3 regions of the Arthrobacter sp. Y-9 genome follow, and region 2 is predicted to be linked to each of the others. Evidence: predicted binding sites of a transcription regulator. Region 2 holds the regulator's gene; each other region holds the start of a gene.

Region 1 (7,277 bases), 980 kb from region 2:
ACGGACTTCGTGGGATGTTATGACCAAGTGCTCAGCCCCCTGAAGTACACAGTGTGGGCAAGGATCGGTGAACGGGTGGTCCGCCAGATCCACACCCGTCGCACCGGCCAGCAGTTCTACTGAGCCGCACCGCGGCACCGAAGCGCAGGGAGTCCTCATGAACGCCAGAGAGCCGCACCGCAGCGATCCGGACGCCAGGACGACGTCCGCCGCGAAGAGCACGCAGCACGGCGACGACGGCGCACAGCCGCCCGCCGCCGACCCGCGCCCCGCCCAGGGCGCGGCGCAGTCCGGGGAGGGCGCGACGTCGTCGTCCGGCCCGCGAACGGACCGCCCCCTGGACGCCGCAGGCCCGATGCCGCGTGTGCCCGTGTCGAACGCCCCTGTGCCGAACGCACCTGTGCAGAGCGCCGGCACGGGACGCATCCCGGTCCCCGTCCCGGCGCGGCCCGCCGCGGGCGCCTCCTCGCCCCGCACGCCCGGCCGGACTCCTGGCCGCACGCCCGGCCCCGCACGGTCCGGAACGAAGCCCGGAAAGTCCCCGGCCGCACAGTCCCGGCCGACCACGGACGGTCTGCCCAAGACCGAGCCGCTGACCCCGGCTGAGTTGCGCGCCACCACGTCGGCCAAGCGCATGCTGCGGAACCTCGTGCGCGGCGAACAGCCCCCGACGGCTCCGCTGAGCATCGTGGACCGGCTGGCCGGCAGCCCGTACGCCAACCCGACCATCCGGGTGGGCGGCGTCGACGAGTCCGCGCGCAAGACCATCGACTTCGCGCTCCGCCTGGCCGAGACGATGTTCCGGTACGGCGCCGGCGCCCTCGAGGTCGAGACCAGCATCATCGCGGTCACGGCGGCGCTGGGGCTGAAGAACGTCGAGGTGGATATCACCAACCAGTCGGTGTCCATCAACTACGCCCCGAAGGACCAGACCCCCATCACGCTCCTGCGCGTGGTGCGGTCCTGGACCAGCAACTATGCCGGACTGTCCGAGGTGCACCAGCTCGTCTCGGACATCGCTGCGGGTGGCGTGAGCCGCAAGGAGGCCAACAAGCGGCTTGATGAGATCCTCAAGAGGCCCAAGCCCTTCGCACGCTGGATGGTCACCCTGGCCTTCGGCGTGTTCGCCGCGGCCTTCGTCGGCGTGCTGGGCGGCGGCCTCCTGGCCTCGTCGATCGCGTTCGTCTCCTCGCTCGTGGTCGACCTCGTGTCCCGCCAGCTCGCTCGCTGGCGCGTCCCGGACTTCTACGCGACGGCGGCGTCGTCCTTCTTCGTGACGTTCCTGGCCCTGCTGCTCTGGCGGTTCGGGGCCAACATCGCGCCGTCGATCGTGGTGGCGGGCGGCATCCTGCTCCTGCTGCCCACGGGTCGGCTCGTCTCCGCGGTGCAGGATGCGATCAACGGCTTCCCGGTGACTGCCGCCGGGCGTCTGCTCTCGGCCATGCTGACGTTCGGGGCAATCGTGTCCGGCATCGGTGTCGCGTTCGTGGCCGGGAACCTCACCGGCATGCCGGACATCAACGTCACCGCGACCTTCCCGCCGGCGTACGACTTCTGGTTCCAGGTGGTTCTGGTGGCCGTGTCCCTCGTGGCGATCACCGTGACGGAGCAGTCGCCCGTGCGGCTCGTGCTCCCGACCATGGCGGTGGGGATCATCGGGTACTTCGTGCTGCTGGGCGTCGGCCAGATCGGAGTGGGGGACCGCATGGGTCCCGCGGTCTCGGCCGTGGTGATCGGATTCCTGGCCCGCGTGGTGGCCCTGCGGATGGGCGCCCCTCAGCTGGTGGTCGCCGTCCCTGCGGCGCTCATCCTCTTGCCGGGTCTGCGGATCTTCCGGTCCATGTACACCCTCACGATCAACGGGGACGACTTCCTCAACGGCGCGGGCGGCATGCTTAATGCGGTGGCCGTGGTGCTGGGGATCGCCGCGGGCATCGTGCTCGGCGACAGTCTCGCCCGGCCGCTGACGTCGGGACTGTCCAGCAACGAGCGCCGCAGGACCCGCCGCCGCTGATCCCTCCACTCATTGACTGTCCCCACCTGCTCCCAGGGCTCGTGCCTCACCCCGGGGCCCTCGCCGGTGTGGGCCCACCGTTAAAGGCCGAAAACCCCCGGAATCCGGGGGTTTTCGGCGTCCTATGGAGCAGTCGATCAGGGTGGGATGTCAGATCTTGCCGATCTCCGTCTTCTTCTCGGCCTGGAACTGATCTTCGACCCTGCCGTACGCCCAGTACCCGGAGATCGACAGGTCCTTGCGGTCCAGGCCGCGCCTCTTGATCAGTTCGTCGCGCAATGCCTTGACCAGCCCGCGCTCCCCGTGCACGAACGCCTGGACCTTGCCCTCCGGGAACGCGGCCGCGGAGACGGCGTCGACCAGCACCGTGCTCTCGCCGGCGGGCACGCCGCGGCGGAACTGCCAGGAGAGCTCGACGCCGGCGGGCACCGTGAGCTCCTGGACATCGGCTTCGGTGTCCACTTCGATCAGGGCCAGGCCGCGCGCGTCGGCCGGCAGGGCTTCCAGGGCTGCCGAGACGGCGGGCAGCGCCGAATCGTCACCCAGCAGGAGGTGCCAGTCGGCGTCGGGGCTGGGGGAGTAGCCGCCGCCCGGTCCGCGGAAGGTGAACCGGTCGCCGGGGACCGCGCGGGCCGCCCACGGACCCGCGAGCCCCTCGTCGCCGTGCACCACGAAGTCGATCGACAGTTCCTGTGCGTCCAGGTCCACGTGACGGATCGTGTAGGTCCGGGTCACGGGCTGTTCCGCGGGGGAGAGGTTCTCCTGCGCCCAGGCCGGGTCGAACGGATCCGGGTAGGTCACGCCGGGGCGGGGGAAGGCGATCTTGACGTAGCGGTCCGTGTAGTCGTTCAGGACGAAACCGGCGAATCCCGGGCCTCCCGCATGCACCCGCACCATGTGTTCGCTGACCCGTTCGGTACGGAGCACCTCGAGGGTGCACCAGGGCTTCGACGGGCGGCGCGCGGGGGTTTCAGTCATGAGGTGAGCCTACCCTAATGACCCGTCAGGGCCCGCCTCGATCCGGGCTCAGAGGCTCCAGTCGACAGGTTCGGCCCCTTGCTCGGCGAGCAGCTCGTTGACCTTGCTGAAGGGCCGCGAACCGAAGAAGCCGCGCGAGGCAGAGAGAGGGCTGGGATGGGCGCTGCTGACCGTCGGGCAGCCGTCCAGCAAGGGGGTGACGCTCTCGGCGTCGCGGCCCCAGAGGACCGCCACGAGGGGGAGACGCTTCCCGTCCGGAGTCCTGCGCACGACGACGGCCCGGATCGCCGCCGTCGTGAACTCCTCCCAGCCGCGCCGGCGATGCGAGCCGGCGTTCCCGGCCTCGACGCTGAGCACCCGGTTCAGGAGGAGGACGCCCTGGTCGGCCCACCGGCTCAGATCGCCGTGGACCGGCGTGGGGAGGCCCAGGTCGTCGTGGAGCTCCCGGAAGATGTTGCCCAGGCTGCGGGGCACCGGACGGCAGTCCGGGGCCACCGAGAAGGACAGCCCCATGGCGTGACCCGGCGTCGGATAGGGGTCCTGGCCCAGGATCAGAACCTTCACGGCATCGAGCGGGCGCCGGAAGGCCGTGAAGAGCGCCGGCGCCGGGGGGAGGATCCGTGAGCCGTGTTCCTCCTCGATCGCGAGCCGGCGGATCACTTCGCCGACCACGGGACCCTCCTCCGCGAGAGCCTCGGCCCAGCTCGGGTGCAGGGCGCCGCTCTCCACGAGGCCGTCCCAGCCGCCGTCGGCCAGTTGACGGAAGGAGCCGCTTCCGCCCGCAACGTCGCCCGGGCCGGTCTCCTCTCCGGGGAAGGCGAAGGCCTCCTGAGAACCGAAGGGGCTGGGGGCGGGGCTGCGCTGGTCCATGCCCTTGATTGTGCCAAATGACATCGTTGTGATTTCGGATCTATCATGGAAAGGACGCACGGTGAAGGGAGGAAACATGGCCGAGGCAGCAGTGTCGCCGGATGGTGTTCCGGCCCACCCTGGATTCCCGGAGGGGTCGCAGCCGACTCCGGGATTGTCGGAGCGTGACCAGCGGATCCTCGAGTTCGAACGGTCCTGGTGGAAGTACTCGGGAGCCAAGGAACAGGCCATTCGTGAGCTGTTCGATCTCTCCGCCACGCATTACTACCAGCAGCTCAATCAGGTCATCGACAGCCAGGCCGCTCTGGCGCATGACCCCATGCTCGTCAAGAGATTGCGTAGACTACGTACGTCGCGCCACCGGGCCAGGACTGCTCGTCGCCTGGGCAACGGCGCGTGAACCTGTAGGACCACCTGCCACTCCGTGAGGACGCGCCTCGATGACCAAATACGCCCGGGACGAATTCGATGATGTGCCGGAAGGCACCGAACGCCGCGGGGTGCACCGTGTCGCCAGGGCCTCCGCCGGCGCCGCGCTGCGTCCCCTGCTGGCGACCGGCGTCGTCTCCCTCCTGATCGGCCTCGTGGCCTACTTCGCCTTCCCGTCCATGGGAGTCCGCGCCGAGGCCAAGGCCTCACCGTCCGCCTCCTCGAGCGCTTCGGCGAAACCGTCCGCCAAGCCGTCGGCGAAGCCTTCCGCTCCGTCCGCTTCGCCGAGCGCGACCACCCCGTCCGCTCCGCCCACGACCACGGCCGCCGTGGACAAGTCACGCCCCGTGTCCGTGTACAACGGCACCACGACTCCGGGCCTCGCGGCCGGCTACGGCGCCAAGGTCACGGCCGCCGGCTGGACCCTGGGACCCGTCGGCAACTGGCAGGGCGTGGCGCAGCCGAGTTCGGTGGTCTTCTACAGCGCCGAGAGCCTCAAGGCGTCCGCGACCGAGCTGGCCGGCGCCCTGGGGATCGCCCGGGTCGAACTGGCCTCGAACCTCCAGGACCCGCTCGCCGTGGTCCTGGGTCCGGGTGCCGGCTAACCGACCCCTTCCGCCGGTCGTCCCCACCGGGGATCATCGGCCGGGCCTTTCCCACTGCTGTCGCGTGACCGGCCGCGTTGAGCGGCTCCCGGCGTGCGTGTGCCGCTCTCGGCACTCCCGGCGCGCGGTTCGTGGATGCCGGGGCAGGTCACACGCTGCTTCCGCAGGACCCGGGGCCGTCGGGCCCTGCCGGATGGTGTGGAGCGACGCGGTCCCGAGGTTTCGCCGCTGGCGTGAACGCCTTGCACTCACCTGGCGAGAGTGCTAATTATGGAGTTAGCACTCCGGAGTGCCGACTGCTAATGAATCCGTTCCGCGGAGGATGGCCGGCCCGCCGGAGAGAAGGCAACCCCGGTCTCAATGAGGCCCGGTGCGCCGGCGTACGGATGCCGGCGGGCCGTGCCGTCCGTCGCGGGCATTGGGCAGCCAGGACCCTTCATCCCTCAACGACAGTCCGGAAACGTACTGACCCGAAAGGACCTTTGCCGTCATGGCCAAGATCATTGCATTTGATGAAGAGGCACGCCGCGGCCTGGAGCGGGGCCTGAACATCCTCGCCGACGCCGTCAAGGTCACCCTGGGCCCGCGTGGTCGCAACGTGGTGCTCGAGAAGAAGTGGGGCGCTCCCACGATCACCAACGATGGTGTGTCCATCGCCAAGGAGATCGAGCTCGAGGATCCCTACGAGAAGATCGGCGCAGAGCTGGTCAAGGAAGTCGCCAAGAAGACTGACGACGTCGCCGGTGACGGCACCACCACCGCCACCGTGCTGGCTCAGGCTCTCGTGAAGGAAGGCCTGCGCAACGTCGCCGCCGGCGCCGACCCGCTGTCCCTGAAGCGCGGCATCGAGAAGGCCGTCGAGGCCGTCACCGCGGAACTGCTCGGCTCCGCCAAGGAGATCGAGACCAAGGAAGAGATCGCCGCCACCGCGTCCATCTCCGCCGGTGACGCTCAGATCGGTGAACTGATCGCCGAAGCCCTGGACAAGGTGGGCAAGGAAGGCGTCATCACCGTCGAGGAGTCCAACACCTTCGGTCTGGAGCTCGAGCTCACCGAGGGCATGCGCTTCGACAAGGGCTACATCTCCGCGTACTTCGTCACCGACGCAGAGCGCCAGGAGACCGTGCTCGAGGATCCCTACATCCTCATCGTGAACTCCAAGATCAGCTCCGTGAAGGACCTGGTCGCCGTCCTGGAGAAGGTCATGCAGGCCAACAAGCCGCTGCTGATCATCGCCGAGGACGTCGAGGGCGAGGCTCTGGCCACCCTGATCGTCAACAAGCTCAAGGGCACCTTCAAGTCCGTCGCCGTCAAGGCTCCGGGCTTCGGTGACCGCCGCAAGGCTCAGCTGGCCGACATCGCCATCCTCACCGGTGGCAACGTCATCTCCGAGGAGATCGGCCTCAAGCTGGACGCCGCCACCCTGGCCGACCTCGGCCAGGCCCGCAAGGTCGTCGTCACCAAGGACGAGACCACCATCGTCGAGGGTGCAGGCGACGCCGAAGCCATCGCCGGCCGCGTGGCTCAGATCCGCTCCGAGATCGAGAACTCCGACTCGGACTACGACCGCGAGAAGCTCCAGGAGCGCCTGGCGAAGCTGGCCGGCGGCGTGGCCGTCATCAAGGCCGGTGCGGCCACCGAGGTGGAGCTCAAGGAGCGCAAGCACCGCATCGAGGACGCCGTCCGCAACGCGAAGGCCGCCGTCGAGGAAGGCATCGTCGCCGGTGGTGGCGTTGCTCTGATCCAGGCCGGCGCCAAGGCGTTCGCCAACCTGCAGCTCGAGGGTGACGAGGCCACCGGCGCCAACATCGTCAAGGTCGCCATCGACGCCCCGCTGAAGCAGATCGCCTTCAACGCAGGCCTCGAGCCGGGCGTCGTCGCCGACAAGGTCCGCAGCCTGCCTGCCGGTCACGGCCTGAACGCCGCCACCGGCGAGTACGTGGACCTGCTGGCCGCCGGCGTCAACGACCCGGTCAAGGTGACCCGTTCCGCTCTGCAGAACGCGGCCTCCATCGCCGGTCTGTTCCTCACCACCGAGGCAGTCGTGGCCGACAAGCCGGAGAAGAACGCTCCGGCCGCCGGCGCCGACGAGATGGGCGGCATGGGCGGGTTCTGATCCCCTGCTCTGCTCGCCGGTGTCTCACCGGACAGCGCACGACGGCGGGCCGCACCTTTCGAGGTGCGGCCCGCCGCCGCGTTTAAGGGCTGCGGTGGAGGGCCGTCTCTCAGGCGGTGCCGGCGGGCTGCGTTTGAGGGTGGTGTTGGAGGACTGTGTATGCGGCCTGTGCGCACGTCGGAAGCCGCAGCGGCCGCGTCCGGGTGTGAGGCTGGATGACGGAGGCCTTGTGGCAGGATTGTCGGGTGACGATTACGGCTGCTGC
Region 2 (7,277 bases):
ACGAAGGCAACGGCAAGGACAAGGCCAAGAAGTAGCCCATGCCCAGTGCGCTTCCTCTCGGTGACCCGGCACCAGCGGACGGGCTCCTGGATGCCCAGGCCAGGGAGGGCGCGCAGGAGCGCGCCTTCAGCCTGTACATCCACGTGCCGTACTGCACGGTCCGCTGTGGTTACTGCGACTTCAACACCTACACCGCGACGGAACTCGGCGGCGGCGCGAGCCAGGACGAGTACGCCGGCACCGCCCTGTCCGAGCTGGACTTCGCGGCCGGAGTCCTGGAGCGCTCCGGCGTTCCGTCGCGCCCCGTGTCCACCGTGTTCTTCGGTGGAGGCACGCCGACCCTGCTGAACCCGGACGAACTGGGGGCCCTTCTGGGCCGTGCCCGGGATCTCTGGGGTCTGGAACCGGGCGCGGAGGTCACCACCGAGGCGAATCCCGAGACGGTCACCGAGGGGTCCCTGGCGCGGCTCGCGGAAGCCGGCTTCACCCGCGTGTCCTTCGGCATGCAGTCCGCCGTCCCGCATGTGCTCAAGACGCTGGACCGGGTCCACCGGCCTGAGCGGGTTCCGCAGGTGGTGGAATGGGCCCGGGCCGCCGGCCTCAACGTGAGCCTGGACCTCATCTACGGGACGCCGGGGGAGTCGCTGGCCGATTGGGAGCGTTCCCTGGACGCCGCCCTCGCCTGCGAGCCCGACCACCTGAGCGCATACGCCCTCATCATCGAGGACGGCACGAAGCTCGCAGCCCAGATCCGGCGTGGCGAAGTCCCTGATGTGGACGACGACGATCACGCGGACAAGTACGAGCTCGCCGAGCAGCGCCTCGCAGCGGCCGGCTTCGACTGGTACGAGGTCAGCAACTGGGCCCGCGAACCGGGCCAGGAATGCCGGCACAACCTCGCGTACTGGCGAGGCGACGACTGGTGGGGGATCGGCCCTGGCGCCCACTCGCACGTCGGCGGGGTGCGCTGGTGGAACGTCAAGCACCCGCGCGCCTATGCGCAGCGCCTCGGGGACGGCGTCTCGCCGGCCGCGGGCAAGGAAGTGCTCGACGGCGGCACGCGCTACCTCGAGGATGTCCTCCTGCGCGTCCGGCTGGCTGAAGGCCTGCCCCCCTCGGCGCTCCACGCCGAGGGGCGCACCGCCGTCGCGGGCCTGATCGCGGACGGCCTCATCGACCCGCAGGCCGCCTTCAAGGGCACCGTGCGCCTGAGTCTGCGGGGACGCCTCCTGGCCGACGCCGTCGTGCGCCGTCTGCTGCCGGACTGACCCTGCCGCCCACCACCCGGGAGCCTTCAGGGCATGAAAAAGGCGGAACCCCTTCGCGGGGTTCCGCCTTTCGGCTACTTGATGAGCCGCAGGTTGTACTTGTAGCGGTACGGCTGGCCCCTGTTGACGTGGACGCCGGCGATCACGGAGAACACGGTGAGGGCGATCCAGATCAGGGCCGCGATGACCGCGAAGATCCCGCCGATCCAGGGGATGAGGCTCAGGATGTTCGCCACGACGGCCACCAGCGTGGGCGGCAGAGTGAAGTTGAGGGCTTCCTTCGACTCCTGGGCCGTGAACGGCCCGCGGTCTTTGAAGATCAGGTAGATCAGGAGCGAGGGGATGAAGCCGAGGATGCCGCCGAAGTGGGCCAGCATGGCCCACTGCCGGTCCTCGCTGGAACTCAAGGGCTCCGGCACGGCGCTGGCGCCCGTGTAGGGGTGCTCTCCAGAGGCCTGGCCGGCACTGTTCTGGGCCGGGCCGCCGTTCATGCCGGACGCGGAGCGCGGCTGATCACCCGGGGAGGATGCTCCCTGGGGCTTCGGTCCGGATGCGTCAGACACAGCACTTACTCCTGAGATAGTTCCGGATCACAGGCAGGACCCGTGACGGCGTTTCCTACTCAGCATAGTGGCTGGGAGGTCAGGCCGTGAGGAAATCGATGACCTCCTCGACACGCCCCAGCAGGCTCGGTTCCAGGTCAGCGTAGCTTCGGACCGTGGAGAGCAGTTTCTGCCAGCCCAGGCCGATGTCCTCCGCCGTGGCATGAGGCCAGCCGAAGGCCTGAAGAATGCCGGTCTTCCAGTCCGTGCCACGGGGGATCTGCGGCCAGGCCGGGATGCCGAGGGTCTGGGGTTTGATGGCCTGCCACACGTCGACGTACGGATGGCCCACCACCAGGACGTTCCCACTGACGCCCGGCTTGCGCATCAGGGCGTCGACGATCCGCTGTTCCTTCGAACCGGGAACCAGGTGATCGACCAGGATGCCGAGCTTGCGGCCGGGGCCGGGACCGAAGGCGGCCACCGCCGCTTCCAGATCGTCGATGCCGTGCAGAGGCTCGACGACGATGCCCTCCACCCGCAGATCGTCGCCCCAGACGCGCTCAACGAGTTCGGCGTCGTGCTTGCCTTCCACCCAGATCCGGCTGGCGAGGGCCGTGCGGGCCTTGGTGTCGACGTGGAGGGAACCACTGGCGGTCCGGCGTGGTCCCTGCTGGGCCGGTGGGGTGGCTCGTGGCGGGACGACCTTGACCGCTTCGCCGTCCAGGAGGAACCCGAACCCGAGCTGGAAGGAACGCTCCTTGCCCCGGCGGTCCTCCAGGCTGAGGATGTGCATCCCGCCGGACTTCTCCACACGCGTCACGGCGCCGACCCAGCCCGTCTGGACCTCTTCGAGGACCATGCCCCGTTCCACCGGCACCTCGCGCAGCTGCTTCTTGGCGGGTGCGCTGAGGTCCTGAGGTCCCCAGGAATGGATGGACATGAAGCCTCCTGCTGTTCTCCGCCTGGCGATGTCCCGGGTCCGGGGCAGGCATACTAGAATTAGCACTTAGAGAGGTAGAGTGCTAAGAGAAACGCCGAAGAGCAAGAGCATGTGGAGGTGGCCGAGTGAGTGATCCTCGTCGTCTCGAAGTCCTGCGCGCGATCGTGGAGGACTACGTCCACTACCGCGAGCCCGTGGGATCCAAGGTCCTGGTCGAGCGCCATCAGCTGGGCGTGTCCAGCGCGACCATCCGCAACGACATGGCGGCGCTGGAGGAGGAGGGGCTGATCGCGGCCCCGCACACGAGCGCCGGCCGCATTCCCACGGACAAGGGATACCGGCTCTTCGTGGACCAGCTGGCCTCGGTCAAGCCGTTGTCCGCCGCCGAACGCCGCGCGATCCACTCGTTCCTGGACGGCGCCTCCGATCTGGATGACGCGCTGGAGCGTTCGGCCCGTCTGCTGTCCCAGCTGACCCGCCAGGTGGCGGTGGTGCAGTATCCCAAGGCCAGCCAGGCGCGGCTGCGGCATCTGGAGGTGGTCGCGCTCGGCGGCTCGCAGGTGCTGCTCGTGCTCATCACGGACACGGGGTCGGTGGACCAGCGCGTCGTGGACCTCGGTCAGGTCCTGGCCGAGTCCGACGTCGCCGTGCTGAGGACGCTGTTCCTCGCGGGGTGCGCGAACCAGCCGCTCGACACCCTCCGGGAGACCGTCCCGGTCCTGACCGCGACGGTGACGCCCGGCCTGCAGCAGCCGGCCGCTGTTCTCGCCGCGGCGCTGCTGTCCCTGCTCGATTCGAGCGCCGAAGACCGGATCGTCCTGGCGGGGACCGCGAATCTCGCCCGCGCGACCATGGACTTCCCCCTCAGCATCGGCCCGGTCCTGGAGGCTCTCGAGGAGCAGGTGGTCATGCTGCGGCTCCTGACCGAGATGCACCAGGATCAGCACGGCGTGGCCATCAGCATCGGACGCGAGAACCCGTTCGACGAGCTCGCGGGAACCTCGGTGGTGGCCACCGGCTATGGCAAGGGCGCCGCTTCGAAGGTGGGCGTCCTCGGCCCCACGCGCATGGACTACCCGTCCTCCATGGCTGCCGTGCGCGCCGTCGCCCGCTACCTTTCACGGATTCTGGCGGGGTGACCTCATCGGTCGCCCGACGCCACAGCAAGTCACCCAACAGAGGAAGAGAAGTACACACACGTGAGCAGTCACTATGAAGTCCTCGGAGTCCCGCGCGACGCCAGCGGCGAGGAGATCAAGAAGGCCTACCGCAAGCTCGCGCGGACCCTCCACCCGGATGTGAACCCCGGGGAGGACGCCGCCGAGCAGTTCAAGGCCGTGACGCACGCCTACGAGGTCCTCTCGGATCCCGAGAAGCGCCGGGTCTACGACACCACGGGCAATGAGAACGGCACCGACAACGGCTTCGGCGGATACTCCGGCTCCGGCTTCGCCTTCCAGGACATCTTCGACACCTTCTTCGGTGGCGGCGGCGCCGCTGCCGGCCCGGCCTCCCGCGTGCGGCGCGGTCAGGACGCGCTCGTCGAGGTCCGGATCGATCTCAAGGACGCCGTGTTCGGCGTGGAGAAGACGCTCGAGCTGGAGACGGCCGTGGTGTGCGAGACCTGCGACGGCAGCTGCTGCCAGCCGGGCACGAGCCCGGAGCGCTGCGACATCTGCCACGGCGCCGGTCAGGTGCAGCGCCCCATGCGCTCCATCCTGGGCCAGGTCATGACGGCCGCCACGTGCCCCAGCTGCCAGGGCTTCGGCACCGTCATCAAGGACCCGTGCAATGAGTGCAACGGCCAGGGCCGGGTGCGTTCACACCGGTCGCTCTCCATCAAGATCCCCGCGGGCGTGAGCACCGGGACCCGGATCCAGCTCTCCGGTCACGGGGAAGCCGGCATCGCCGGCGGCCCTTCGGGTGATCTGTACGTCCAGGTGAAGGTGAACCCGGACAAGACCTACACGCGCGACGGCGACGACCTGCACGCGGCTCTCAAGGTCCCCATGACCGCGGCCGCCCTCGGGACCGACGTCGAGCTGGAGACGTTCGACGGTCCGCAGTCGATCACCATCAAGCCCGGCACGCAGTCCGGCGAGGTGATCACCCTTCACGAGCTTGGCGTCACGCATCTGCGGGGTTACGGCCGTGGGGATCTGAAGGTCCGCATCCAGGTGGAGACTCCCACGAAGCTCGACGCCGAACAGGAAGAGCTCCTCCGCCAGCTCGCCGGTCTCCGCGAGGAGGAGTTCACCGCAGGCAGGCTCGCCAGCAGCGGCGGGATGTTCGCCAAGCTCCGCGACAAGTTCGGCAACCTCTAGCCATGAGCAATCCGGTCTTCTTCGCCCCCGCCGGTTCCCTCGACCAGGTGGAACCCGCAGGCCTGGTCACCGTCGACGGCGCCGAGGCCCGGCACGCCGTGACGGTCAAACGGCTCTCACCGGGGGAGGGCGTGGATCTCGTCGACGAGCAGGGGACCCGTGTCATCGGCGAGGTCGAGTCGTCCGACTCCGGTGAACTGGTGGTGCGCGCGCTCAAGATCGTGCGTGAGCCCTCGCCGTCGCCCCGGCTGATCCTCGTGCAGGCCCTCGCCAAGGGGGACCGGGACGAACAGGCCATCGAGAGCGCCACCGAGCTGGGGATCGACGGCGTCATCCCGTGGCAGTCGGATCGGTCCATCGTTCGCTGGCGCGGCGACCGGGCGGTGAAGGCCCTGGCCAAGTGGCGGTCCGTGGTCCGGGCGGCCACCAAGCAGTCGCGCCGGGCCCGCACCCCGGAGGTCGAGGACGTTCTTGACTCCGCCGGTCTCGCCCGGCGGATCGCCCAGGGAGGCGCGGCGTTCATCCTTCACGAGGATGCGGCCACGTCCCTGGCCTCGCAACTGGGTGACGTGGCGGCGCTGGAAGGCGATGTCCTGCTGATCGTGGGTCCGGAAGGCGGGATCTCCCCGGCGGAGGTGGCGGCCTTCGAAGCCGCCGGAGCCCGGATGGCACTCCTTGGACCGCACGTGCTGCGGTCCTCCTCGGCGGGGCCGGCTGCCCTCGTGGTGGCGAGCACCGTCCTCGGCCGCTGGTGATCTGACGGGGCGCTGCGGCGTCAGCGGATGGTGACGCTCTTCGAATCCTCGACCGGCTGTGAGCCGCCGGGAACGATGGTGGACACGGTCAGCTCGTAGTGCCCCTTCGGCAGCACCGTCCGGGCGCTGAACCGGCCCACCTTCTCCGCCGTCGTCGTCAGGGCCACCGTGGCCGACGAGATCACGTCCTGGCCGGCGGGGGAGCCGGCCGGGGAGATCGACCAGGTCACGTTCTTCTGGCCTCCCAGCACCACGCCGTTGAAGGACAGCGTCCCCGAACTGAGCACGGCCTCGTCCTGGGGGACCATGATGCGGACGGGGGAGAGGAACGCCAGGTCCCGGTGGAACGGCAGGTTCAGCGGGATCGAACCGAACGCCTCGACGTCATTGCGTCCGTCGATGAGGAGGACGACCTCCGGCTCCACCGAGGAATCGACCATCCCCGACGCGCGGGCGGCGGACACTGCCGTGAAGGCCAGCTGCTGCAGAGCCCGCTTGGCCATGGACGGGTCCAGATTCTTGGAGAAGGCGTCGGCGCTGACATCGACCGTGATGGTGGAGGCCCCGGAGATCGAGGCCGCCAGGCGGTGCGGGGCCTGCCAGGCGGTGAAGTAATCGGGGTCCTCGGGCTTCTCAGCCATCATGACCTTGAGGGCGGACGTGACGGGATCGTCCACGGCTCCCGTCTTGCGGGGCTCCGAGAAGAGGTAGGCGTTGCCGCCCGTGCGTCCGATCCAGTAGATCTGCACCTGGGTCTCGGTGTCCGCCGTGCCGCTCGGAGCAGCGGTGACCTCCGGCACGGAGGTGGCCAGCGACTGCGGGTCCGGCAGGCCGGAGGAGACGGTGCCGGAGGGCGTCGCGGTGCACGCGGACAGGAGCGCGGCCGCGAGCGGGAGGGCCAGAAGGCGCGCAGGAAGTCGCCGACGTCGGGTGCTGACCATGCTCACCGTGCCTCTCCTGATCCCGGATAGAAGGCGCCTCACGGCCGGTGGCCGGTGGTCGCCCATGCGAAAGGGCCTGCTCATCAGCATGCCCCGCATTCCACCTTGCCACAGCGCATCGGCTCAGCGGGCGCCAGGACGGGTGGGCGGCCGAAGTGCAATCCGATTGATACCCCGCTGTGCCCAAGCCGTGACCGTCCGGCGTCCTGACGTAGACTTTCAGCAGGCCATGGACTTCATGGCCGCACGATTTCCAGGAAAGGGATATCCGGTCGCGAGGGCCGGCACCATGAGCGAAGAAACCATGCCATCGGGGGCCCTGTCAGGTCATGCCGATTTCCCGCACAGCACGCCCCTCTCGCGGACCGAAGTGGTCCACTTCGACACGGGCACGGCGATGGTGCGGGCGCTGGGCGCCCACGACGAATCCCTGCGCGGCCTCGAGGCGGCCTTCCCCAGCGTGACGTTCCATGTGCGCGGCAATGAGCTGACGCTGAAGGGTCC
Region 3 (7,277 bases), 930 kb from region 2:
CCCTCAGACTCGGGGTGTTCTCCGGCCGGATGTTGATCTCCATCCGGTGCAGGCCGAGCTCCTCGAAACAGAAGTCCGTCGCGAGGGCCACCGCGGTCGGCACGATGCCCCGGCCGGCACGGTCCTGATCCACCCAATAACCGGTGCTCGCCATCATGGCCGACCCCCACATGATGTTGGAGACGGTCAGCTGGCCGACGATCGCCGGCGCCGTCAGGCCCGGCCGGCGCTCGGTGATGACGAAGGGCAGCGCACTGCCCTGACGCGCCTGCGTCCTGAGCGAGCTGACCATCTCCCGGTAGGTGGGCAGGCGACCGCCCGGATTCGGGTTGCTCGCCTCCCAGGGCTGCAGCCAGTCCCTGTTGCGCTGACGGACCGTCGTCCACTCGACACGGTCCTTCTGCCGGATGGGCCTCAGGACGATGTCACCGTGTTCCAGGGTGACGGGCCAGTACGGAACCTGACGCACCGGCGGCTGCGTCAGAGAGCGGAGGTGAACTCGCCGAGCCAGGTGCGGAGGTCAGGACCGAGGTCCTCACTTTCCGAAGCCAGCTGGATGACGGCCTTGAGGTAGCTCAGCTTGTCCCCGGTGTCATAGCGGCGGCCACGGAAGACCACGCCGTAGACGCCGTACCCTTCGCCGTCGCCTGCGGCGAGCGTCTGCAGGGCATCGGTCAGCTGGATCTCGCCGCCACGGCCGGGCTCGGTGTGAGCCAGGACGTCGAACACGGCGGGGTGCAGGACGTAACGGCCGATCACGGCGAGGTTGGACGGGGCCTCCTCGACGGACGGCTTCTCGACCAGCTGGCTGACGCGGACGAAGTCCTCGCCCTCCACCGGGGAGATGTCGGCGCAGCCGTACGCACTGATCTGGTCCGGCTCCACCTCGATGAGAGCGATCACGGATCCGCCGGTCTTCTGCTGCACCTTCATCATGGTGGACAGCAGTTCATCGCGGGGGTCGATCAGGTCGTCGCCGAGGAGCACGGCGAAAGGCTCCTGGCCCACGTGCTGCTGGGCACGCAGCACCGCGTGGCCCAGGCCGAGGGGGTCGCCCTGCCGGAGATAGTGGATGTCCGCGAGATTCGTGGACTCCTGGATGGCGGAGAGCTTGCGGGCATCACCCTTGGCCTCCAGCGTCGCCTCCAGGGACGGGACGCGGTCGAAGTGGTCCTCCAGGGCCCTCTTGCTGCGGCCCGTGATCATCAGAATGTCATCCAGGCCGACGCTGGATGCTTCTTCCACCACATATTGAATGGCCGGCTTATCCACCACCGGCAGCATTTCCTTGGGCATGGCCTTTGTGGCCGGCAGGAATCGGGTTCCCAGGCCTGCGGCCGGGATGACGGCTTTACGGATCTGCTTCTGTTCGGTCACAGGACTAATCTAGCCGATACAGTCACCAGTCCATCCTCCCGGGTTTTCCTGCGACAGAATGACGGTTTTATCCATGCCAGCAGCAAAAGCGGAATTCCGATCCGCGCAGCGCAGCCGACGCCGCGCGGACGCCGCTCTCCGCACCGACGACGACGCCGCACGCCTGAGTGCGTCCTTCGCCGAGCAGGCCTCGGCCTGGCTTTCCACGGTCCTGCCGACGGACCCTTCGTCCGCCCCCAGCGTGGCGTGCTACCTGAACGCCGCCGTCGAACCACCCACCGCCGCGCTGCTCCAGGCCCTCCACGACCAGGGGGGCACGGTCCTGGTCCCGGTCTGCCTTCCCGGGCACCTGATGGAGTGGGTCTTTTGGCATCCCGGCATCGAGGTCCGCCGCAGTGACCTCGCCCCGGTCGACGAACCCGTGGGTCCAGGGCTCGGCTTCCAGGACCTCTTCGGTGCGGACGGCCCCGGGCTGGATGCGATGCTCCTGCCCGCGACCGCCGTGGATGCGGCGGGCAACCGGCTGGGGCAGGGCGGCGGCTACTACGATCGTTTCCTCGCGACGCTGGCGGACACCGGGCACGACGTCCCCCTGGCGGCCCTGGTCTTCGAGCCGGAGTTCGTCCCGCAGGGATCCTTCGCCGTCGGCGCGCTCGACCGGCCCGTGGACGCCGTCGTGACGGAGCGGCAGTGGCGGGCCTTCGGGAAGTGATTCCACGGTCCGCGCGTTGACCTCTTTGATAGAATTGGCACTCGGAACCTGACAGTGCTAATCCGTATCCGTTCAGGACCGAGAGAACTGAGGAGAATCCGTGCCGACTTATGCGTATGCCTGCAAGGACTGCGGCCACGATTTCGAGATCGTCCAGTCATTCAGTGACAACTCCCTGACCACGTGCCCCGAGTGCGGCGGAACTCTGCGCAAGAAATTCAACAGCGTGGGCGTGGTCTTCAAGGGTTCCGGGTTCTACCGGACCGATTCCCGCGGTTCGTCCTCGCAGAGCACGGTCCCGGCCGCCTCCTCGGCGTCCTCCACGGCCTCCGGCTCCTCCGCCCCTGCGGCGGCCCCCGCCAGCAGCAGCAACTGACCGGGGCTCCCGGGCGCTTGCGACAGGGGAGTCACTCCCCCACCATGACCCGGGAGCACCCCGTTGTCCACATAGACGATTTCCCCACCGTCGGGAGCACGTCCGCTCCCTAGCCTCGGTGTATGAGGAATCCATCGTCCGGCCCACGCCGCATCCCCGCCCCGCGCCGAGTCCGTTCCTGGGCCATCCGGCACCGCCGTTTTCTCGCGGCCGCCAGCCTCGCCGCCGCGGCAAGTCTCGCGGTGTACCAGCTCACTCCCGAACCGGCCGAACGCACCGCCGTGGTGGCCGCCTCCGCCGACCTTCCGGCCGGGGCCACGCTGGAACGAACCCAGCTCACCACGGTGCAACTGCCACCCTCCGCGGTTCCCGCGGGCAGCTACCGGGACCTCACGGCCCTGCTGGGTCGGCGACTGGCCACACCCCTCCGCCGGGGCCAGGCACTCAATGACACCTCACTCACCGGGCCCGGACTCCTCGCAGGAACTCCGCCCGGCACCACGGCCGTGCCACTCCGGATGGCCGATCCGTCGTCCCTGCGCATTCTGAGTCCGGGACAACTCATCGACGTGGTCTTCAGTCCCGAGCCCGGCCCGGAAGCGGCCCGGGACCCCGAGGACCAGGAGCCGCGGCTTCTGGCGCGCCGGGTCGCCGTTCTCTGGATCGGGCAAGGAGAGAAGGGTTCCGGCTCGTGGCTCGGAGCCGAGGAATCGCCGGGCTTGGTTGTGGTCGGAGCGACGCCGTCACAGTCGAGGGCGCTTGCCGGAGTGCAGCGTCAGGGCCGCTTGTCATTCGTGCTGGTCCGATGAGTCCGCTGACCATGGGACAGCGCCGGGCGGACTGCTGGGATCACATCCTCGCGTGGGGTGCTGGAGGCACGGCCCGGTCTGCCTGCGGCACGCGCACGGTCGGTCCTCGCCGAGCACTGGCGCCGGGCGGACCGTTCGGTCACATCGTTCCGGACGACGACGGCGCCGGCGCGCTGCGACCGTCAGTCCCAGTGGGGAGGCCGCTGTTCCTTCAGCCAGTCGTCCCGTTCGGGATTGCCCGTCGACCCGCCCCAGGCGGCGTCCAGGTCTTCGGCGGCCTTGTCGGGCAGGATCCCTTCCGGGATGCCCTTCCGCCGAGAGGCGCTCGGAGTGGAGGTGCGCGGAGTGGAGGCCCCCGGAACGGAGGTGCCCGGTGACGCCGCGGCAGTCCGCCGAGCGGCTCCCTCGGAACCCGGCGTCGTGTCTTCGGCGGCCGCGCTTCCGGTGGCGGGGCCTTCGGAGGCCGGACGTCCGGGGGCCGGCGACGAAGGCTGCGCACGCGGCGCCTTCGCCGACGGCATCACGATCGACTGGCCGACGGCCACGTCCAGTCGGGTCACCTGCACCGTGGCGCGGCGGGATCCTCGCCGTTTCCGCCCCGTGCCTGACTCACCGGCCGGAGCGGACAGGGCGGACGTGGAACCACTCGCGGCAACACCGGCGTCCACGCTATTCCTTCCTGCGCCTTCGCTTCCTGCGGTCCCTGATGATGACGTGGAGTTCGACGTGGACTCTGCCGAGGTGGCATCCGGAGAGCCGTCCTGAGCTCCCCCGGGATCACCGGGAGCACCGCTCACAGCACTCCGTCGTCGCCCAGGGGCACCTGCGTCATGAAGCCGGTGGCGGTGTTCTCAGTCCCTGCCGGTTCCTCGCCTTCCAGGTGGAGATAGGAGGCGATGCGGTCGGCGCAGAACGAAGGATCCGTGAAGACCTCGATCGTCCAGAGGGAGACATGACGCCAGCCCATCCGTTCGAGCAGCTCGGGACGCAGCCGGCTCCGTTCACGGATGGACCGCTTCTGGTAGGCGGCGGTGCCGTCGGACTCGATCGCCACCGGCGTGGGGATCTCGGAGTCGTCCTTGCCCATGGTGTGCAGGGGGTCGGCCGCGGCCACCACATCGATGGCGCCGTCGTACTGGTGCCACACCCGGGCGCCACGCACCCGGAGGCGCTCGGCGAGATCGACCACCAGGGCGTCCTCCCCCAGGCTCGGATCGCTCGATGCGGCGCGGGAAGCGTGACTGCCCAGGGAGTAGTTGCCCCCGAGTTCACGGTCCAGCAGATCGTAGAAGTCCGCGGCGCCGTGGCTCAGGCGGCTGCGGTCCAGGTCCTCCGGCTTGAAGCAGGTGAGGACATGAAGATGCTGACGCGCCCGGGACATGGCAAGAGCGAACTTGGCACGGCCACCGCGGGCCGAAAGAGGCCCGAAGCTGTGCAGCGCCCGGCCATGGGGCGTCCGTCCGAAACCGAGCGAGAAGATGATGTGATCCCGCACCAGGCCACGGGAGCGTTCCAGGTCCACCACACGGAAGGATTCCGGCCCGGTCCCATGGAAGAAGTCCGCCAGCAACGGGTGGTTCGGCAGCTGAAGCCTGATGGCCTCGCCGATCCGCGCGGCATGGTTCAGGGTGCTCGTCACGACCGCGAGAGAGCGCCGCGGACGGGTCCTCGCGTGTTCGAAGACGAGCTCCACCACACGGTTGACCTCGGCCATGACCGACTCCACGGCTTCCTTGCCCTGCACCGGCAGGCCCGTGCCGTCCGGCAGGTATTCGACCACGATCGACCGGTCGAGACCGGTGACCGCGTTCCCGTCGGGCAGACGGTTCAGGCGTTCACCGTAGAACGAACGGCTCAGCTGGAGGCTCAGATCCTCATCCACCGAGCGGTAGGCATTGCGCAGTTCCACACTGGGCAGCACCTCGCTCAGGGCGTCGAGAGTGCTCGTGACGGTCTGAGTGACATCGGCCCGGTCATCCGGTCGCTCGACGGCCACCGAGAAAGCCCGGGGCGATCCGATGCTCGCATCGCCGAAGGCCACCACCTGGGTGCCTCGGGCCACGGCGGGCAGAGCGCTGCGCAGCGAGGTGGATTCGGCGTCGATGACCACGACTGCGTCGAAGTGGACCCCGGCCGGCAGCGCGCGGGACAGCGAATGCGGGCTGACCGTCCAGATCGGGACGAGGCTGGACAGCAGCTGGGGAGCCTGTGCCCAGAGGGCTGCCATGCTGACCCGGCCGTCCTTGAGCAGACTCCGCAGCAGCTCGGCCTGGCGGGTCTCCCGCTGCACGAGGTCCCGCCAGCGCTCCGCCAGAGACCACCGGAGGCGTCCGGCGCCACTCGCGATGTGCGCGCTGTCGGCGAGGCGGAACTCCCCTTCGATGGTGCGGAGGCTGTCGCCGTCGGACATCGCGAGATAGTCGTCGCCACTGATCATCGCTTCGAGCACGGACTGCCACCACGCGAGGTCCAGTTCGGCGCTGACCGCCTCGGCCGGGACTTCGCGGGCCGCCAGGTCATCCAGCAGCTCGTCCAGTCCCTGGCCCCGCAGGCTGTCCAGGATGAGAGTGCGCTCGGGAAGGGTTTCCAGCGCTTCGGTGTCACCGCTCAACGAGGCCAGGCGGGTCTCCAGAGCCGCCAGCGGCATCTCCTGAAGATCGGTCCCGCCACGGGTTCCCTTGAGCGCCTGGCTCAGGGTCAGCAGGTCCTTCTTGACCTCCGTGTAGCGGGTGTCAAGATCGGCGAGGCCGGACGGCACCACGGGGTGCCGCTGGGACGCCGCGTACTTGGACCACTGCTCGCGCTGCACCTGCACCTCTTTGAGGCTTTCGTGCAGGTCCAGGATGTGCACGCCCGGGCGGACGAACTCCTTGGCGTACTTGCGCAGCTTGGCGCGGCCCAGGCTCGTCATCTCGATGCCCCGCTCGCGGCGCCAGGCGCTGGGGGCCGTGGCCGCGATGAAGTCATGGACGTCGCGGTCGAAGATCTCCACGGAGAAGCGGCTGAGGCTGTCACGCATGCCGAGGAACAGCCCGAGCTGCTCGCCCCACTCGTGGAAGTTCGCGCCGAGGTGGAGCTGCGCCTGCTCGGCGAACTCCTCCATGCGGCGGCGCAGCTCCGGCACCGAGGTGCTCAGGCGGGCCGCCGTCTCGTGGGCCTCCTGGGCTTCTTTGCGGGTCAGGAGGCGTGCGCCATGCCATTCACTCGTCACGGTGGAACGGGTGAAACTGCCCAGCTCGGCAGCACGGATCAGCTGCGTCGCGGTGACTTCACGGTCCTTGATGCTGTCCAGGACGCTGCGCTTAAGGCGCACGGTCGTGCCCGGCGTCGTGTCGGTGGCCACGGCGCGAGCCAGCGCCTGCATCGCCTGATAGGGCGAGCAGCCCCACCTGGACCGCACGTTGTGCAGCGAGGCGACGTGCTCGGCCAAGGAGTGCCGGCGGCTCCGCAGGGTGTTGTGCAGCTGATCGAGCTGCGGTTCCTCGGCCTTCTCATTGCGCACGATCGCCTGGATCAGCTGTGCCTTGAGCTGCGCCGGATTGGCGCTCGTGCTCAGCGGCAGCACCAGGCTTTCCAGACCGAGGGCTGCAAGGCGCTGATTGAGCTCGGCCAGCGAGGTGCGGCGTTCGCCCACCACCAGGACGGACTTGCCGGCCATCACGAGCTCACCGAGGGCGTTCACCACCGTCTGCGTCTGACCGGTGCCGGGAGGCGCGGAGATCACCACGGAGTCGCCGGCGCGGACGACGTCGAGAGCGAGCTGCTGGGACGCGTCGGCGTCGAGCAGCAGGAATTCGTCCGCGGGATCTCGCTCATCCAGCGGCACGAACTCGTCGGCCGTGATCGGCACCCGCGGTTCCACCGTGCTCGGGTCCGCCAGCGCGCTGATCAGCTCATGACGGTCGCTGATCCACGGATCGTCCAGATCCTGCGGGAGGTCCGCGAACGTGGAGACCAGCAGTTCAGGCAGGATCTCGGCTCCATGGATCGGCGCGATGACCGT

The links. Region 2 encodes HrcA, which represses chaperone genes, less so after heat shock. Its sites were predicted from a motif close to TTNGCACTCGNNNNNNNCGAGTGCNAA; they were not measured.
Region 1: the regulator HrcA is predicted to act here: its motif matches at 5,138-5,164, upstream of groL (chaperonin GroEL).
Region 3: the regulator HrcA is predicted to act here: its motif matches at 2,124-2,150, upstream of P9849_RS12005 (FmdB family zinc ribbon protein).

Annotation. Positions count from the first base shown of each region.
Region 1 is NZ_CP121463.1:750,862-758,138, forward strand. It holds gene P9849_RS03340 (peptidoglycan bridge formation glycyltransferase FemA/FemB family protein) at 1-123, shown strand, start outside; gene P9849_RS03345 (threonine/serine exporter family protein) at 158-2,014, shown strand; gene P9849_RS03350 (siderophore-interacting protein) at 2,165-2,992, opposite strand; gene P9849_RS03355 (uracil-DNA glycosylase) at 3,041-3,862, opposite strand; gene P9849_RS03360 (DUF3263 domain-containing protein) at 3,939-4,262, shown strand; gene P9849_RS03365 (LytR C-terminal domain-containing protein) at 4,303-4,896, shown strand; gene groL (chaperonin GroEL) at 5,387-7,012, shown strand; gene P9849_RS03375 (ribonuclease HI family protein) at 7,258-7,277, shown strand, end outside.
Region 2 is NZ_CP121463.1:1,730,841-1,738,117, forward strand. It holds gene lepA (translation elongation factor 4) at 1-35, shown strand, start outside; gene hemW (radical SAM family heme chaperone HemW) at 39-1,268, shown strand; gene P9849_RS07605 (DUF4870 domain-containing protein) at 1,343-1,831, opposite strand; gene P9849_RS07610 (DUF3097 domain-containing protein) at 1,911-2,753, opposite strand; gene hrcA (heat-inducible transcriptional repressor HrcA) at 2,879-3,892, shown strand; gene dnaJ (molecular chaperone DnaJ) at 3,953-5,077, shown strand; gene P9849_RS07625 (16S rRNA (uracil(1498)-N(3))-methyltransferase) at 5,080-5,832, shown strand; gene P9849_RS07630 (GerMN domain-containing protein) at 5,853-6,779, opposite strand; gene P9849_RS07635 (PhoH family protein) at 7,063-7,277, shown strand, end outside.
Region 3 is NZ_CP121463.1:2,660,687-2,667,963, forward strand. It holds gene P9849_RS11990 (GNAT family protein) at 1-469, opposite strand, end outside; gene galU (UTP--glucose-1-phosphate uridylyltransferase GalU) at 481-1,377, opposite strand; gene P9849_RS12000 (5-formyltetrahydrofolate cyclo-ligase) at 1,451-2,089, shown strand; gene P9849_RS12005 (FmdB family zinc ribbon protein) at 2,190-2,465, shown strand; gene cpaB (Flp pilus assembly protein CpaB) at 2,588-3,274, shown strand; gene P9849_RS12015 (hypothetical protein) at 3,457-3,942, opposite strand; gene P9849_RS12020 (DUF4011 domain-containing protein) at 4,068-7,277, opposite strand, start outside.